Regions from separate parts of the Paenibacillus sophorae genome, predicted to be linked through region 2. Evidence: a T-box and tRNA genes for the amino acid it is inferred to sense, from the RefSeq annotation. Region 2 holds a T-box; the other regions hold tRNA genes.
The links. The T-box of region 2 lies ahead of leuS (leucine--tRNA ligase). A T-box ahead of a tRNA ligase gene usually reads a tRNA of that ligase, here a tRNA-Leu.
Positions count from the first base shown of each region.

Region 1 (4,370 bases), 2.8 Mb from region 2:
TTGTGACACTAAAGCATGGCCCGTTGGTCAAGGGGTTAAGACACCTCCCTTTCACGGAGGTAACAGGGGTTCGAATCCCCTACGGGTCACCATAAGCGGTAGTGGTGGAATGGCAGACACGCTATCTTGAGGGGGTAGTGGGCGTACGCCCGTGGAGGTTCGAGTCCTCTCTACCGCATAATAGCCAAGGAAGAACCCTGAGAAATCAGGGTTTTTTTTCTCATTAAGGGAACTTTAGAGGGAGATCGGACCAATATCTCGTGAATTCAGGCGGAAAGGGGGATACGCCGGTTACGGAGTTAATCCGCCAACCGTTCCAAGGCGCCGGGATACTGGGGGTACAGTTGGGCCATACACTGGGGACAGATGTCGTGGGTTAGTTCGGTATGCAGTTTCTGCTGCAAGAAACGTTCCACCGGAATCCATTCGCTGCCCTTGCGGATGGATTTGCAGGAAGCGCAGACCGGCAGATAATGATATGACTTCCGATGGAGTGAGTCGACAGGCGGCTTGGCTTGGTGCGGTTCTGCGGCGTGAGAGATAAAGCGGTGGGACAGCAGAACAAAAGAGATCGAGCGCTTAGTCTCTTCGGGAATAGCAAAGGCCTCAATTTGGAACCATTTTCTTCCCTTCAGGGAAGGAGGTTTGGGAAACCTGCCATTGTAAACGAGCCGTTCTTCCGAGAAGATGGAATGGACGGCCTGGGTTAGCTCCAGCATAGAGTCTGGTGGAAGAACAAGCTCACGCATCATTTCAAAATAGTCTGTCCCCGTCCACTCGAAGCGCATGGAAAGACCCGAAGCGATACCGAAGCTCTTCCATGGTTCGTTCGCCGCGGCGATCAATCCGTGTCTATCGACAGCCAGTGCGCTGCCCGGCAGAGAGTGTATCAATCGGATTGCGAGGGATAAGGCGCTTTTGGACAAAGGGATCGCTCCTTGACAGATTTCAGGATGGGATACTAAGATTAAGCGGATAAAAAGATAGCTTAGTTATTTCCCGCTTCACTCGTGATGTCCGGGGTTATATCGAGCAGTTGGTCCACCTGTCGGCGGTACCGTAAGGCGCTGCGCGTTCCGTGAATTAGATTGGATAGGCGGTAGGGCGGTATGCCGTTCATTTGGCAAAATTCTTTTTGACTCAGCATCATCTCCGCTAGGCGCTGCTTGATTGTCCATCCGTAAGGGGTTATGGGCTTTTTGCTGCGTATCTTGCTCACCTCTTATCGACATTCCAGCCGTATGATATAATGGGCTAAAGCATAAGATTAGTTAATTATATACTTTTTTACGTCATTTTACAATAAAATAATGACTTATTTACGTTATTTGTTATAATTTCGGAAGGCGGTCTGGAAATGCAGTCCATTTATGATCGAATTGAACTTTTGATTGACAAAAAAGGCATGACCAAAAAAGCGTTCTGTGAGCAGCTTGGCATCAGTACAGGAAATATGGGAGATTGGAAACGGGGCAAGTCGACACCCGGAACGCATAAATTAATCGAAATCGGCGCTTTTTTCGGCGTCAGTCTGGACTGGCTTATTCTGGGCAAGACTTCCCCGTCCATACTGCGTGAAGGAAGCGAGGATTATTTTTTTGAGCAAATACGGCAATCCAATTGCCATTTCGATGAACTGCAGCCCCGGGAGAAGGAATTTATCAAAGAGTATCTCGCTTTTGCCGAATATCGCAGACGGAAACAGGAGGAGCAGCTTCCTGAATAATTTAGCTTTACTTTTGAGAAAGAAGCGAGTATAATAACATGTGTTGGCCTCAAAAAAATGATTCACCGCGCGGTAGTGGTGGAATGGCAGACACGCTATCTTGAGGGGGTAGTGGGCGTACGCCCGTGGAGGTTCGAGTCCTCTCTACCGCATATAGAAAGAAGCCTTGCGCAGCAAGGCTTTTTTTGTTTCTGCACATGCGATTTACAAGTGATGGAATTTCCGGTATGCTCATTATACCGAGTTTTTGCATGGGAATAGATGAAAGCTATAATTTGAAAAATCTAATTTTGGAGGCAATGCACAATGGGGAAGATCGTTAAGAACTTGACCGAACTGATTGGGAATACGCCGCTACTCGAGCTGTCCAGCTTCAAAGAGGAAGGCGCGGCTGCGAACATCCTGGCCAAGCTGGAATATTTCAATCCGGCGAGCAGCGTGAAGGACCGGATCGGATACGCCATGATCAAGGATGCCGAAGACAAGGGGCTCATAAACAAAGAGACGACCCTTATCGAACCGACCAGCGGAAATACCGGCATCGGTCTTGCCTTTGTGGCGGCGGCACTGGGCTACCGGTTGATTATTATTTTGCCCGAATCCTTCAGCATAGAGCGTCGAAAGCTTCTGAAACAGCTCGGGGCGGAGCTGGTGCTGACCCAGGCTTCGGAAGGCATGGCGGGCGCGATCCGCAAAGCACAGGAGCTGTCCGCAGATATACCCAATTCCTATATCCCGCAGCAGTTCGAGAATCCGGCCAACCCCGATGTGCATCGGAAGACTACGGCCGAAGAAATTTGGAATGATACCGATGGAAAAGTGGATATTTTTGTCGCAGGCGTCGGCACCGGCGGAACGATTACGGGAGTCGGCGAGGTTCTGAAACAGCGCAATCCGCAGGTGCGGATCGTCGCTGTGGAACCGTCCGGCTCACCTGTTCTATCCGGCGGACAGCGGGGCCCTCATGCCATTCAGGGCATCGGTGCTGGCTTCGTACCGGGTAACTTCAACCGGGCCGTTGTGGACGAGATCATCACGGTAAAGAATGAAGAAGCGATTGCAACGTCGCAAAGACTGGCAAGGAAGGAAGGGCTGCTTGTTGGGATTTCTTCCGGAGCTGCGGCATTCGCCGCCTATCAGCTGGCCAAACGGCCGGAAAACATCGGCAAGAACATCGTCGTCCTTCTGCCGGACACCGGCGAACGGTACATTTCAACCGAATTATTTCCCGAGGAATAGAGCGAGAAGCGGCATGCAAGCCGCGCAAGCAGCGGTCAACAGACCGGTCGCCGAGCAGAAATGCCCGTTGACCGGTCTTTATTTTTAACTAATAGAAAAAAGCCTGTCCGACGTATTGACGAAAAGAACCTGTAAGCGTATACTAAAGCCACGAAGCACAAATGATAAAACAAAAAGCACATATGTGCCGATAATATAAAAGGTCTGGAGAGAAAGCCGATGACAATCCATGATGAAGATAGAAGGCTGTTGGCTCAAATTGCTCGAATGTATTACCTCGACGACATGACACAGAGCGAAATTTCAAAGGCGCTGGGCATATACCGCACTTCAATTAGCCGTCTGCTGAAAAGAGCGCGGGAAGAAGGCGTGGTTCAGATCAAGATTACGGAGGGTGAAGGCAAATACGAAATTGAGGAGCGTTTGGAAAGCGTATTTCAACTGAAAAGGGCAATTGTCGTGCCCTCCAACACTGAATTGTCCGAGTCGGGCCGGAAGAAGGCCGTAGCGAGAGCTGGGGCCGAGCTTATGAAAAGTGTGATAACGGACGACGATGTTGTCGGATTGGCCTGGGGCACCACGATGGGAAGCCTGATTGGGGAATTTACCGATTGCGAGCAGCGTTCCGCGCATTTCGTTCCCTTGGTTGGGGGGCCAGGGCCGATGGAAACGAAGTATCATGTCAATGCCATCGTGTACAGCATCGCGAATGACTTCGGAGGAGAAGCGTATCTGATTGACGCAGCGGCCGTTGTGGAACGCAAGGAAACGAGAGACGAAATTGTGCAAGCGCATTATTTTCGCAAAATATCTGATCTGTGGGATCGTCTTACGGTCGCTGTAGTTGGCATCGGCGCTCCTATCAGCAATTCGAACATGATCTGGACCGGATTTTACGGCGACAAGGAAATTGCCGACCTGAATCGGCATAACGCGATCGGCGATATTTGCTCTAGGTTCTACGACTTGGAAGGGAAGTTAATCGAATCCGAATTAACCGATCGCACGATCGCCATTCCGCTGGAACGGCTTCGGAACACCCGGTATACAATTGCTCTGGCAGAATCGGCAGAGAAGGCGCCTTCCATTATCGGAGCCATCAAGGGTAAATATATCAACACCTTGGTCACCAATGAAGAAACCGCGGTAGAGATGCTCGGTCTGGAGGCGCAGAAGAAATCGCACGCAATGAATTGAAGGGGGTGAATACTATGGGATATATCATTATTGTGATTGCGTTGTCCTGGCTTTTGCAAAGTGTGCTCGGGTTCCTGCAAATTAGACATTTCAACCGACATTACACGGAACTGAGGCGGATCGGGCGAGTTGCCATCGGCAAGAAGACGGGAAGGTTCAGGGCAGGTACCGTCGTAATGCTCGCAATCGACTCGCAGGGAAAGATTCT
Region 1 covers NZ_CP076607.1:1,985,224-1,989,593, forward strand. Annotated here, with positions in the region: tRNA gene KP014_RS09275 (tRNA-Glu) at 18-92, shown strand; tRNA gene KP014_RS09280 (tRNA-Leu) at 96-178, shown strand; gene KP014_RS09285 (hypothetical protein) at 300-926, opposite strand; gene KP014_RS09290 (Rha family transcriptional regulator) at 989-1,210, opposite strand; gene KP014_RS09295 (helix-turn-helix domain-containing protein) at 1,358-1,726, shown strand; tRNA gene KP014_RS09300 (tRNA-Leu) at 1,796-1,878, shown strand; gene cysK (cysteine synthase A) at 2,033-2,965, shown strand; gene KP014_RS09310 (sugar-binding transcriptional regulator) at 3,185-4,162, shown strand; gene KP014_RS09315 (transcriptional regulator GutM) at 4,177-4,370, shown strand, end outside.
Region 1: it has a tRNA-Leu gene. The T-box ahead of leuS (leucine--tRNA ligase) is inferred to sense a tRNA for this amino acid. The anticodon was not compared.

Region 2 (4,370 bases):
CATGTCCGAGCAGCTGCCACAGCTCTTCGGCAAGATGGGGAGCAAGAGGCGACAGCATCTGTGCGAAATTCTCCATCGCCTGGCGAGGCAGCGTTTCCTGTTTGTAAGCGTCGTTGATAAAAATCATCAGCTGGCTGATCGCCGTATTAAAGCGCAGATTCTCAAGATCATCGGTCACTTTCTTGATCGTCTTATGCCAGGTACGCTTGAATTCTTCGTTGCCGCCGTCCTCTGTGATTTTGGCGCTCAGGCTGCCTTCTTCGCTTACGAACAAGCGCCATACACGGGAGAGGAAGCGGTGAATGCCTTCCACGCCGTTCGCGTTCCACGGCTTGGTCGCTTCCAGCGGACCCATGAACATTTCATATACACGCAGCGTGTCCGCGCCGAATTCGCCCACAATCTCGTCCGGATTAATGACATTGCCGCGCGATTTGCTCATCTTCTCGTTGTTGGTGCCGAGAATCATGCCCTGGTTGACCAGCTTGTAGAAAGGCTCCTTCGTATTTACAACGCCGAGATCATACAGCACCTTATGCCAGAAGCGGGCATACAGCAGGTGAAGCACCGCATGCTCAGCGCCGCCGATATACAGATCGACCGGCAGCCATTCCTTTTGCTTCTCTGGAGAACACAGCTCCTTGTCGTTATGCGGATCGATGTAACGCAAGTAGTACCAGCAGCTGCCGGCCCACTGCGGCATCGTGTTCGTCTCGCGGCGGGCTTTCATCCCGGTCTCGGGATCGACCGTCTCGACCCAGTCCGTCACATTCGCCAGCGGCGATTCGCCCGTGCCCGAAGGCTTGATCGCGTCGACATCCGGAAGCAAGAGCGGAAGCTGATCTTCCGGGACCGTCTTCATCGTGCCGTCTTCCAGATGAAGGATTGGGATCGGCTCGCCCCAATAGCGCTGGCGGCTGAACAGCCAATCGCGCAGGCGGTAGGTTACCTTGCCCTTGCCGAAGCCTTTTTCCTCAAGCCAGGCGATCATGGCGGCGATGGCCGCCGTATTCTCGAGCCCGTTCAGGAAATCGGAATTGACATGCGGACCGTCGCCGGCGTAGGCTTCCACTTCCACATTGCCCCCTTGGACAACTTCGATGATCTCGAGTCCGAACTGCTTGGCGAACTCCCAGTCGCGGGTGTCATGCCCCGGAACGGCCATAATCGCTCCCGTTCCGTATCCGGCCAGAACGTAGTCCGCGATCCAGATCGGCAGTTTGGCGCCGTTTACCGGATTGACCGCATAGGCGCCGGTAAACACGCCTGTCTTCTCCTTCGCAAGATCGGTACGTTCCAAATCGCTCTTGCGCGAAGCCAGTGTCTGGTATTCCTCCACGGCCGAACGCTGGGCGTCAGTCGTGATCGACGCCACCAGCTCGTGCTCGGGTGCCAGCACGCAGTAGCTTGCCCCGAACAGGGTATCGGGCCGGGTTGTAAATACGGTCAGATTAGCATCATGACCGTCGATGCCAAAGGCAACTTCGGCTCCCTTCGATTTGCCGATCCAGTTACGCTGCATGTCCTTGATGCTCTCGGACCAGTCCAGCTCTTCCAAATCCTCCAGCAGACGCTCAGCGTATTCGGTGATCCGCAGAATCCACTGGCGCATCGGTCTGCGGATGACGGGATACCCGCCGCGCTCGCTTTTGCCATCAATGACTTCTTCGTTGGCCAGTACGGTGCCAAGCGCCTCACACCAATTCACCGGCACTTCAGCGACGTAAGCCAGGCCTCGCTTGTACAGCTGAATGAAGATCCACTGCGTCCATTTATAGTAACCGGGGTCCGTCGTACTGATCTCGCGGTCCCAATCGTAGGAGAAGCCCAGCGATTTGATCTGACGGCGGAAGTTATTGACGTTCTTGATCGTGATATCACGCGGATGCTGCCCCGTATCCAGCGCATGCTGCTCGGCAGGCAGACCAAAGGCATCCCAGCCCATCGGGTGAAGCACATTGTAACCGCGCATCCGCTTGTAGCGGGAGACGATATCCGTTGCCGTATAACCTTCAGGATGCCCTACATGAAGACCGGCTCCCGAAGGGTACGGAAACATGTCGAGCGCGTAGAACTTCGGCTTGTCCGCTTCCTCACCGGTCTTAAAGGTATGATTTTCTTCCCAATACTTCTGCCATTTCGGTTCCAGTACCTGCGCCCGGTAACCTTGTGCGGCTGTATTTCCCTTGCTGTCGCTCATTGTTATTCCTCCTTGAATTGCTGCGAACCTCTAAGTTCCCCGGGATCAATAGTCCCAAAAATGCGGATTTTGCCGCGATGCGTACGCGCAAGTTTGCGAAAACCGCGGAACTTAGTTAATCAAAAAGCCTCCCATCCATAGCGTAAAAACGCTAGGGACGAGAGGCTGAATTCCCGTGGTACCACCCTAGTTAGCAGGCGGACATTCTTTGCCACGCGCTTGCTCACTCTACACCCTGTAACGGGGGCGGGCCGACGGCGGTTAACGCTTGGACTGTTCTCACATTTAAGAGAACTGCTCTTTCGGTCCGAAAGACGCCCAGCGGCTTGCGCCGTTTCTCCGAGGCGAGTTCATTTCGCTGTCGTCAACCGGCTTTCACCAACAACACCGGCTCTCTGCATGACGCATCCGAAATTAATGCTCCTCATCCTTGAATCATTTGAAGTTCATTTTCCACAACATTATATACAATACCGGCCGTCTCAGTCAATGCGCATTCTGTCACACCGGTTTCCGCTTCATATAATAGCTGATAACATGCTGAAGGACGACCTTTCCCGCCGCGAAACAGGGCACTGCCAGAATCAGCCCGACAATACCGGCAAGCTCGCCGCCGACCAGGAGCGCAAAAATAATGAGCAGCGGATGCAGATGGAGCGTCCGGCCGACGACCTGCGGCGAAATCACATTGCTCTCCAGCATTTGGCATAACGTGTTCACCACAACGACAAGCAGCACCAGCCGGAACGATATGGTCGAAGCCATCACAATTGCGGGAGCCGCACCGAGAAAAGGACCCAAATACGGGACGAGCTCGAATATGGCCACAAGGCTCGCGAACAGCAGCGCATACGGCATTCCGATTAACGCGTAGCCGATATAAGCGAGTATGCCGATAATCAGACTGACCAGGAACTGGCCGCGGATGTAATTGCCGAGCGCCTCGTCGATATCTTTTAACATCGTCACAATGGATTTGCGGCGGGAGCGCGGGAGACAGGATACAAGCGTCCGTTCAAACACATCGAAATCTTTCAAAATATAGAACACCAAAAATGGAACGATAAAAGCGTCAAACAGTACGCCGATGGTGGTGCCGATATGGTCCAGAAAATGCGAAATTCCCACGGCAAGCCGATTTTCCAGCTGAAAAAACCAGTTGTTGAGTCCCATTTCCACTCCAGGCGGGATCAGACGGGTATTCATACTGTGCATCAGCCCCTGCGCTCTCAGCGTCATCTCCGGCAAATGCTCGTTAAGCTCTTCGAGCTGCTTAATCAGCATCGGAACGAGGTTGACTGCAATTACGGCAATCGTGGTCAAGAATACGGCATAAATCAGCAGAACGGCTGCTCCTCGCGGCACTTTTCGGCCAGCCAGCATACTGACAACGGGATTAAGCACATACGATATGATCATGGCGGTCAAGAAAGGGGCCAGCACCGCTTTCAAAAAGGTGAATACATGCTGCAGCATCGGATGAAGCAGCCAAACGAAATACAAAATGATCAGAGCCAGAAGCACCCCGACCATCCAGCGAAACCATTTATTCCCGGACCATTGCTCCATGGCGTTACCTCCTGCGGCAAACTGGACTGGCTTGTAAAGTAAGTATATGTTTGTCCGCCGCAAAATAACCGCCGTTTCGGAAACCTGCATTATAGCGCGATGGCCCCGCATATTTTTCAATAATAAAAAACGCCCAACATCCCTGCCGCAGTACCCGCAGCAAGGAGATTGGACGCCGATAAATCTTATGTAACCGCCTCGTGAGACAAGCGTTTTAAGCCTGCCTCAGGAAGTGGCGTGAATGTGCGGAAACTCCTGCGCTATCTCTTCTCCGAAGAACAAATCGTCCAGCGAACTGAGCGTGCCGTCTTCTTCAACCTGATAGACCGACATTTTCTCGCCGTTGACCGTCAGTTCAATGAAACATCCCCAGCAATAAAATTGATGGGAACCAATCTTACCGATATCCTTGGACCCGCAGTTTGGACACTTCATACATCATTCCACCTATCCGTTCACAATGTTAATATTTTTTTCTAATCGTTCTTCACTGAGTGCCGGAACCACCACTGCATTCTCTCCAATGGACATTCCCGGTATGCAAGGCAGCCATTTACGACCTTCCATCAAATCAGTCACAAGCCCATCGCTAATTTCCAGG
Region 2 covers NZ_CP076607.1:5,057,719-5,062,088, forward strand. Annotated here, with positions in the region: gene leuS (leucine--tRNA ligase) at 1-2,200, opposite strand, end outside; T-box leader at 2,351-2,640, opposite strand; gene KP014_RS24545 (AI-2E family transporter) at 2,702-3,769, opposite strand; gene KP014_RS24550 (hypothetical protein) at 3,995-4,204, opposite strand; gene KP014_RS24555 (PRC-barrel domain-containing protein) at 4,217-4,370, opposite strand, start outside.

Region 3 (4,370 bases), 1.7 Mb from region 2:
AAACAGATTTTTATTCCTAAGAATGAGGTGTGAATCCATGTCAATGTATACAGAGTTAAATGATTTGCAGCTTGATGTATCAGAATATGAGGAAATGCCTTTAACAGAGATTGAACGAAAAAAATGGGAAAAACGTGTATTAATAAAGCTTCATCAACGCAAACATAACTACTCAAAAAAATGGATAGGGCTAGCTGCCGCCCTCCTTCTGGCAATAGGTGTAACCATTCCTCTTGGAAAAGTATCGCTCGCACAGATGCCATTTGTGACGGGACTCATCGAACATTTTATTAATGGAGACAAACCAGCCAATTATTCAGCCTATAAAACAGCAATTGGTGAACCGGCTGTAAATGCATATGGCAAGCTGACACTGAATGAAGTGCTAGTCGATGCGGACAGGCTCCTCATAAGCTCGACATTTGAGCCGGCTAAAGGCGTCTCTTTTGATTATCAAACTTTTTTGTCTCCACATGTCCTTGTCAACGGAGAAGACCTTCAAAAATCAGGAGGAGCACAGTCGATTAAAGTAAATGATGGCATGTATACGATTTATGGGGATATAAAGATGAGTCATTTACCGAATGATGGTCCGCTTCAAATCAAAATCACTTATGATACAATCAGTAAACGTAAAAGGATTGCGATTGAAGAGCCGTGGGTATTTAATATAACGGTGTCAACAAGTCAGTTAGAGAAAGATACAAAAACGTTTACTTTAGGCAAGACCATCACACTCAATAATGGAGAAAAAGTAACGCTTAAAAAGGTGATTGTCACCCCTGTTTCGACATTAATCTATTATGATGCGACAGAGGCATCGGAATCGACTCGTTTCAAACTTATTTCCTCTGGCGGTAAGGAAGTTCCTTTTAGTGAAGGCTATGGCTCTAGCGATATTGGAGACACTTCATATACCCGTTATGCACCGATTGATTTAGAGAAAGAGACCTATTCGCTTATCCCTGTTGATGAGAATGATGAAGAGATAGGGCCTGAAGTTCAAATTCAATAATGAGAAGCGAACGCCGACACATCCTATTGGGAGGTGTTGAAGATGAATGAGCCGGGTTTGGAGAAGGCGATGGACACCCTGCAATATTTGAGCCAGGATTCGGAGGCCAGACGAATGTATGAGGCCAGACAGAAATATTTGCACGATGAAGCTTCCATGATTGAGGGGGCGAAGTCGGCGGGTATTGCGGAAGGAATATATAAAGGAAAAAGAGATGTGGTCAAGAATATGCTCGCTATGGGCTTAGACATTGCTACAATTGCCAAGGCGACGGGTCTTACCCAAAGATGAGATTAAGTCTATAAAGCTTTAATGATGTACCTCTTGTTGAATTTGTGGGTTTATGAGGGTTAATGGGCGAGGCGGCCTTTCTCTCGAGGCGAAAAAACTATGCAGGCGGGTGAAACAGCGTGCACTTGAATGCTCCATTGTCCGCGTTTCTTGAGATAAGGGAGGTTAGATATCCTTCCGGCGGCCAGCGTTTGAGAAGTCTATTGAAATCGCACTAGAAAATAAAAAATTATTGTTGTCCTCTCAGTCAATTCATGTTATATTACTTTTTGTGGCTGTATTATTTTTGTGTTCATACGCGGTCGTGGCGGAATTGGCAGACGCGCACGGTTCAGGTCCGTGTGGGCTAACCCCCCGTGGAGGTTCGAGTCCTCTCGACCGCATACAAGATAGATAAATGACGATGCAGTCCAAGTTACTTAGCAACAGCTCTTCAATTATGAAGAGCCTTTTTCTTTTTTTGGGGACAAAGTTTATTTGGAAGAGAGGTGAGGATATATGATCCAGCCTAATGCGAACGTGAAACAGGGATTCCTTGAAAAATATTTTTCCGGGCAGTCCATGGACTACCGCCAGATGATCTCGCTTTTTATCCCGATTCTGATTGATCAGGCTTTCGTAGTCGGTCTTAATCTTATCAACACGGCTATGATCAGCTCGGCGGGAGTAGCGGCGATCAGCGCGGTGAATATGATCGACTCGATTAACATTTTTTTGCTTAGTGTGTTTATCGCCGTCGCGACAGGCGGAACGGTTGTAGTTGCCCAGTATAAAGGGAGCGGCAACAACGCTATGGTCTCCAAGGCGACAGCCGGCGCCGTATCTTCCGTATCTTTACTGGCACTTGTCGTCGGGTTGTTCGGGGTGCTGTTTCACGGTCCTCTGCTTAACCTGCTGTTCGGCGCGGCGGCGCCGGATGTCATGGCCAATGGCAGGACCTATTTGATCGGCAGCAGCATCTCATTCTTAGGCATTGCGGTTGTGGAAGCGGTGTGCGGGGCCCTTCGGGGGATCGGCAGTACGCGGGCTTCGCTTTTTCTATCGCTGATTATGAATCTGATTTACGTCCTCTTAAATCTCGTATTTATTAATTTGCTGAATATGGGCGTTCTCGGTATGAGCATATCCATTAATATAGCCCGGTATTTGGCGGCGTTTTGCGCCCTGTACTATTTGTTCCGGCTGGACAGCAACCTGCAAATCAAGCTCCGCGACATCCTGTCACTCAATCTATCCATGTTGAAAAAAATTATGTTCATCGGCTTCCCGTTTGCGGCGGAGCAAATGTTCTTTAACGGGGGCAAGATTTTGACCCAAATCTTTATCGTAAGCTTAGGCACGTACGCGATTGCCGCCAATGCGATTGGCGCCGCTTTTGCCGGTGTTATGCAAATTCCCGCGAACGCACTGGCTTTGACTATTATTACCGTGGTCGGTCAATGCATGGGGCGGGGCGATGTTAACGATGCGAGAAAGTTCATTAAATCCTTTATTGTGGCGTCGTCGCTGTCCTTTGTGCTTATGGGATTGTTGATTTTGCCGTTCTTTGGGCCGCTCGTGTCGCTGTTTCACCCCCCTGCTGAAATTGTGGACGATATTTTCTTGATTGTACTTATCAATACGATTCTCCAAATTCCACTCTGGTCTATCAGCTTTATTGTTCCTTCGGGGCTTCGGGCGGCGGGCGATTCCAAGTTTACTTCGATCGTTTCCATGCTGTCCATGTGGCTGTTCCGCGTCGTGCTTGGTTATATTTTGGGCATTGTTCTGGACTTAGGCGTTCTTGGCGTCTGGCTTGCGATGGACTGTGAATGGGCTGTGCGGGGCGGGATTTTTCTCAAACGGTTCCTCGGCAAAAAATGGTATCAGCACCGCCTTATTTAACAGGCAGAACGCCAGTCTCAATGTCAGCAGAGTGTTCCCTTCTATTAAGTTCGAAAGAGATTCATTGCCAGCGTAGAGGTGTTGCCTTATTATGGATGTAACAAATCGTCTATAGGAGGTACACGAATGACGCATATCATTTTCTATACCAAGCCCGGTTGTATGGGAGCCGTCCGTCAAAAGGCGCTGCTGGAAAGTTACGGTCATACTCTGGAGGAACGGTCGCTGCTGAGTACGGAATGGACACCCGAGAAGCTGGAGCCCTATCTTGCAGGCTTGGAGCTGAAAGAGTGGTTCAATCCGAACGCCCCTGCGGTCAAATCGGGCCAGGTCATTCCGGGGGCTCTTTCCCGGGAAGAGACGCTCGACTTGTTATGCACCGACCCCATCTTGATTAAGCGCCCGCTCATGAATATCGGGGATCAAGTTCTTGCAGGTTTCGATGCGGAACATCTAAAGCAGATTGGTCTTTGTGAAGTTCCCTCCGGTTACAATACAGGATGCCACAGCCAGGATCAAGGCGGCACCTGCGCTTCCGGATCGTAAACAAGCTTTGCCAGGATTTTATAGTGACGCTGTGATGAGAGTGCCTTAACAGGCGCTCTCTTTTTATTTTGCCAGCTGATTTTCGCTGCATTACCGGTGGCCTGGGCCTGCTATTTCAATGTTAACTTAGCTCCCGTAGTTTCGAAATGTTTGTTGAACAGCCTTGGTATTCTACTAGACAGGCAGTATAGTGTTGTTAATATGCCGACACTTACAGTAGGAGGGGGATGCGAATGTCGAACAGGATTGCGATAGGCAGCAGCGACGGGCAATGGATTGACCAGCATTTCGGCAGCTGCGAACAGTTTATGATTTATGATGTATCCGCGGAGGGCGAGTGGATACTCGCGGAAGTCCGCAAGACAGGAAGTGACGGCTTCACGGGCAGGCACAGCCAGGAGCAGTTAAACAAAATAATCGGCCTTTTATCCGATTGCAGCACAGTGCTTGTCAGCCGGATCGGCATGGGGGTAGGAGAGGAGCTTAAGGAGCGCGGGATTGCGTTCAGCACCGATTATATCTCGCTTAAGCATGCGCAGGAGAAGCTTATTACCACCTGATCCTTCGCTGCTGGAGCTGTTAACAATACACTTGGGATGCTATCAAAAAGTTGGTCAGTAACGAAACCAACCCG
Region 3 covers NZ_CP076607.1:889,258-893,627, forward strand. Annotated here, with positions in the region: gene KP014_RS04335 (sigma-70 family RNA polymerase sigma factor) at 1-33, shown strand, start outside; gene KP014_RS04340 (DUF4179 domain-containing protein) at 38-1,015, shown strand; partial or broken gene KP014_RS04345 (Rpn family recombination-promoting nuclease/putative transposase) at 1,028-1,328, shown strand; tRNA gene KP014_RS04350 (tRNA-Leu) at 1,605-1,689, shown strand; gene KP014_RS04355 (MATE family efflux transporter) at 1,805-3,190, shown strand; gene KP014_RS04360 (ArsC/Spx/MgsR family protein) at 3,317-3,736, shown strand; gene KP014_RS04365 (NifB/NifX family molybdenum-iron cluster-binding protein) at 3,970-4,296, shown strand.
Region 3: it has a tRNA-Leu gene. The T-box ahead of leuS (leucine--tRNA ligase) is inferred to sense a tRNA for this amino acid. The anticodon was not compared.

Region 4 (4,370 bases), 2.2 Mb from region 2:
GGGGACTTCTACACCCGTGGCGGACTTGATTTGAAAACGCGGGAGTTGTTGACACTCTGTATCATAAGTGCGTTGGGTGGTGCTGAAGGTCAAGTTAAGGCACATGTGCAAGGCAACAAAAATGTGGGCAATGACAAGGAAACATTGATCGCTGCCATCACCCACTGTCTTCCCTATATGGGCTTCCCAAGAGCACTGAACGCATTAAATTGCGTCAATGAAATTATTCCCGAAAATTAATTCAGTATTGTTGGCATGTTGGATAAAGTAGCTGCTTCCGCCGGGGTATCGGTGTCGGCAGCAGGGCAACTATCTTCTGGGGTATTGGACTCTTGAGTCTGCTGGCCATCTTTGTTGTATGAAATTTTAAAAAAAGGAGGATTTCATATGCAAAATGTTACACTGAACAATGGTGTTGAGATACCGATACTCGGATTTGGGGTTTATCAAATTAATGATACAGATGTATGCGAAGAATCGGTTTATAACGCCCTAATGGAAGGTTATCGCTTGATTGATACCGCTGCTGTCTATGAAAATGAAGAAGCAGTCGGCCTTGCCATCAAGCGGAGTGGCGTGCCTAGAGAGGAGATCTTTGTTACAACAAAGCTTTGGATTCAGGATGCAGGTTATAAGAGTGCAAAGAGAGCATTTCGAAACATCACTGAAAAAACTGCAACTGGATTATCTGGATCTGTATCTCATTCATATGCCGTTTGGAGATGTCCATGATTCATGGCGTGTGATGGAGGAGTTATATCATGAGGGTAAGATCAGGGCAATCGGGGTAAGTAACTTCCTAAATGACCGCCTGATGGATCTAATCGTTCATCATGAAATCGTTCCTGCCGTAAACCAGGTTGAAACGCATGTATTTACACAACAAGTAGAAAATACTCAATTTATGAAGGATCACCATGTTCAGATTGAGTCATGGGGGCCATTTGCTGAAGGGAAAAATAACATCTTCAAAAATGAAATATTGGTATCAATAGCTGAAAAACATCATAAGTCTGCGGCTCAAGTGACTTTACGTTGGTTGACACAAAGAGGAATTGTTGCGATTCCAAAGTCTGTTCATAAGGAAAGGATCGTTGAGAACTTCAACATCTTTGACTTTGAATTAAGTGGGGAAGATATGGAGAAGATTGCTACGTTAGATACCAAAGAGAGCTTAATCCTATCTCTTCACGATCCTGAAAACGTGGAACGGCTCAGCAACATCAAATTTCATGACTAATTTTGGGTAATAACAGCTTTGCTGGTAATTGGTGGGCTTCAGCAGTCCGACGAGAACAGGGCTTTTGATGTTGGGATGATAGGCAAATTGTACGGGAGACGATTTAAGAAAACTTCCATTCACTGTGAAACTATAGTTTACGACTTTTGTGAGTGAAAGAATAAAGGGAAAAGTGCTTTCGGATTTAGGGGACAGCCCTTCGTTGTGTGTCCGGTGGAATCAGTTCTTCATGCTATCATTCCTCAGTGATACCTCTTTGCCGGCTGTTAAAAAAGAGCGAAAAATAGGTTGCTTTTCATCTGGGGAATTCTTAAATATAGCGAATGCAGCTGTATCTACATATTATGCGGTCGTGGCGGAATTGGCAGACGCGCACGGTTCAGGTCCGTGTGGGCTAACCCCCCGTGGAGGTTCGAGTCCTCTCGACCGCATTATACCCTCAAACCAAACTCTTCTGAATAGAAGGGTTTTTCTTTTTATATTTTTCTCATGAGCGGAACTTTTGGTATACTGGGAACAAACCAACCAAGAATGGGTGTCAAGAATGAATAATGAAGATATGCTTGCGGTGCTGAAGGCTCTGTCTAATGAAACCCGTCTCAATATCCTTTGCTGGCTGCGGGAGCCGGAAAAGATGAATGAGAATCTGCCGAGCCTCATTAAAGAAGAGTTCCCGGGCGGTGTCTGCGTGGGAAGCATTCAGGAAAAATCCGGTCTGGCGCAGTCGGTCATCTCCTCGTACCTGTCCTCTATGCAGAAGACCGGACTGCTGGAGTCCCGCCGCTATGGTCAATGGACTTATTATAGACGCAATGAGGAGGCGATCGCCGCTTTTTTGGAGGACTTTGAGGCGGGACTGCAGGCCAAGAAGAAGTAGTTTCAAGAGTTTTCTCCGAAGGGCTTGCATTTTCATTTGTTAATCCATATATTTATAATTATAGATTAATCAACAACCCTACAGTGAGGAGAAAATAAAATGACCATATCCAAATCAGCAGCGGCTCTGTTCAAGCCTTTTGAAGGCGGACGGCTAAATCTTGAAAATCGTATTGTCATGGCGCCAATGACCCGTGGTTTTTCACCGGCAGGCGTTCCAGGTCCCGACGTGGCCGGATATTACCGGCGGAGGGCCGAAAACGGCGTCGGCCTCATCATCACTGAAGGAACAGTCATTAACCATCCGGCTGCGGCTGCTGATCTCGGCGTGCCGCATTTTTACGGGGAGGAAGCTCTGCAAGGATGGGCGCGTGTCGTCCGCGAAGTGCATGAAGCCGGCGGGAAAATCGCTCCGCAGATTTGGCATACCGGTACGGCCCGCGAGAGGGAGAAATTCCCGGAATCGAATGCCGACCCGATCGGGCCGTCTGGCCTCAGCCTGACTGGCGAACCGGTATCCGAGCCGTTGACGGTTGAGGAGATTCACGGTCTCGTGCAGGCATATGCCCAAGCCGCTGCCGACGCGAAGCGCATCGGCTTTGATGCGGTAGAGATACATGGTGCGCACGGCTACCTCATTGACCAGTTCTTCTGGAACTTCACCAACAAGCGTACGGATAAGTATGGCGGCGATCTCGTTGGCCGCACCCGATTCGCGGTGGAGGTTATCGAGGCGGTGCGAGCCGCGGTCGGCCCCGACTTCCCGATTATCTTCCGCTTCTCCCAATGGAAGCCGGTTGACTACGGCGTCAAACTGGCAGCGAATCCAGAGGAGTTGGAGCGCTTCCTCACACCGCTGTCTGAGGCAGGCGTCGATATCTTCCATGCCTCCACGCGCCGATTCTGGGAGCCCGAGTTCGAGGGCTCAGATCTTAACCTGGCGGGCTGGACGCAGAAGCTGACAGGCAAGCCGACTATTACCGTCGGTTCGGTCGGCCTGGACTCGGACTTCACCAGCCTGTTCGAGGAGGGTAAGGGCGGGCAGGCTGCCAGCATCGACAATCTGATCGAGCGTCTGGAGCGCGGGGAGTTCGACCTCGTCGCCGTCGGTCGCGCGCTGCTGAGCGATCCGGCCTGGGCGGCCAAGATCCGCGACGATCGCACCGAAGAGCTGGAGCCGTTCACGCGGGAGGCTCTTGCCACGCTGATCTGACTTCATGCCGAGTGCCGGGGGGCAAGACCCTGCGAAACTCCAAGGCCATTTCGGATTCAGTCCGAAATGGCCTTTTGTACGCTTGACAGCGCATCATGCTAACGGGATTGGGTCCTCTCAGCCGCATCGCTTTTATTACATCAGGTTTCTGATTTGCTCATGCGGATTGGAAGCCTGTTTTTATATGCTTTAAAGGTTCAAACTTATTGCCCATGACCTGGGCCGAAGAACTCTTTTGAACTGTAAGAGAAATGTTGACCACGTCCGGGGAAATCTGGATCAAATATTTAATCTCTTTTTTCCGTAAGAAAGTAAAGTAAAGCTAGAACCGGCAGGACAATTCCTATCAGGGATGTTAAGTTCCAGCCGCCGTGGGCATAAGACCAGCCGCCTAAAGACGATCCAATTGCTCCGCCCACAAAGAAAATGGACATGAACAGTCCGTTTAGACGCCCCCGCGCTTCACTCCCCAATGAATAAATCGCACGCTGTCCAAGCACAAGATTTCCCGAAACTGCCATGTCCAGCGTGATAGCGGCAACAACGAGCAGTCCTAAAGCTGTTGTTGAATTGCCTTGAAAAAGGTATGCCAGCAAAAAAGACAAGGCGGCGATGATCATCGCCAGTCCGGTCAAAAGTCGGGTCCAGCCTTTGTCCGCCAGTCTTCCGGCAATCGGTGCTGCTACTGCGCCACCAACACCGGCTAAAGCAAACCATGCAATGCCCTGCTGGGATAATCCGAAATCATCCGCCAAGCGTAAAGGAGCCGTAGTCCAAAAAAGACTAAAGGCACTGAATAGGCAGGCTTGATAAATACCCCTGCGGCGTAATACAGGAGTTTGTTTTAATAGAGCACCCAATGAAACGATTAATTCGCCATAATTCATCGTAGGTGAAGGCTTGCGCTCAGGAAGAATGCGCGACAACAGAAGCGATAAAAGAGCTATAATAACCGCCGACAATGCAAATACTGCGTGCCATCCCCAAAGGCTGGCTATAAAGCTTGCTACCGGCCGGGCTAACATGATTCCGAGCAAGAGT
Region 4 covers NZ_CP076607.1:2,839,207-2,843,576, forward strand. Annotated here, with positions in the region: gene KP014_RS13270 (carboxymuconolactone decarboxylase family protein) at 1-240, shown strand, start outside; partial or broken gene KP014_RS13275 (aldo/keto reductase) at 388-1,240, shown strand; tRNA gene KP014_RS13280 (tRNA-Leu) at 1,587-1,671, shown strand; gene KP014_RS13285 (ArsR/SmtB family transcription factor) at 1,785-2,117, shown strand; gene KP014_RS13290 (NADH:flavin oxidoreductase) at 2,217-3,329, shown strand; gene KP014_RS13295 (MFS transporter) at 3,617-4,370, opposite strand, start outside.
Region 4: it has a tRNA-Leu gene. The T-box ahead of leuS (leucine--tRNA ligase) is inferred to sense a tRNA for this amino acid. The anticodon was not compared.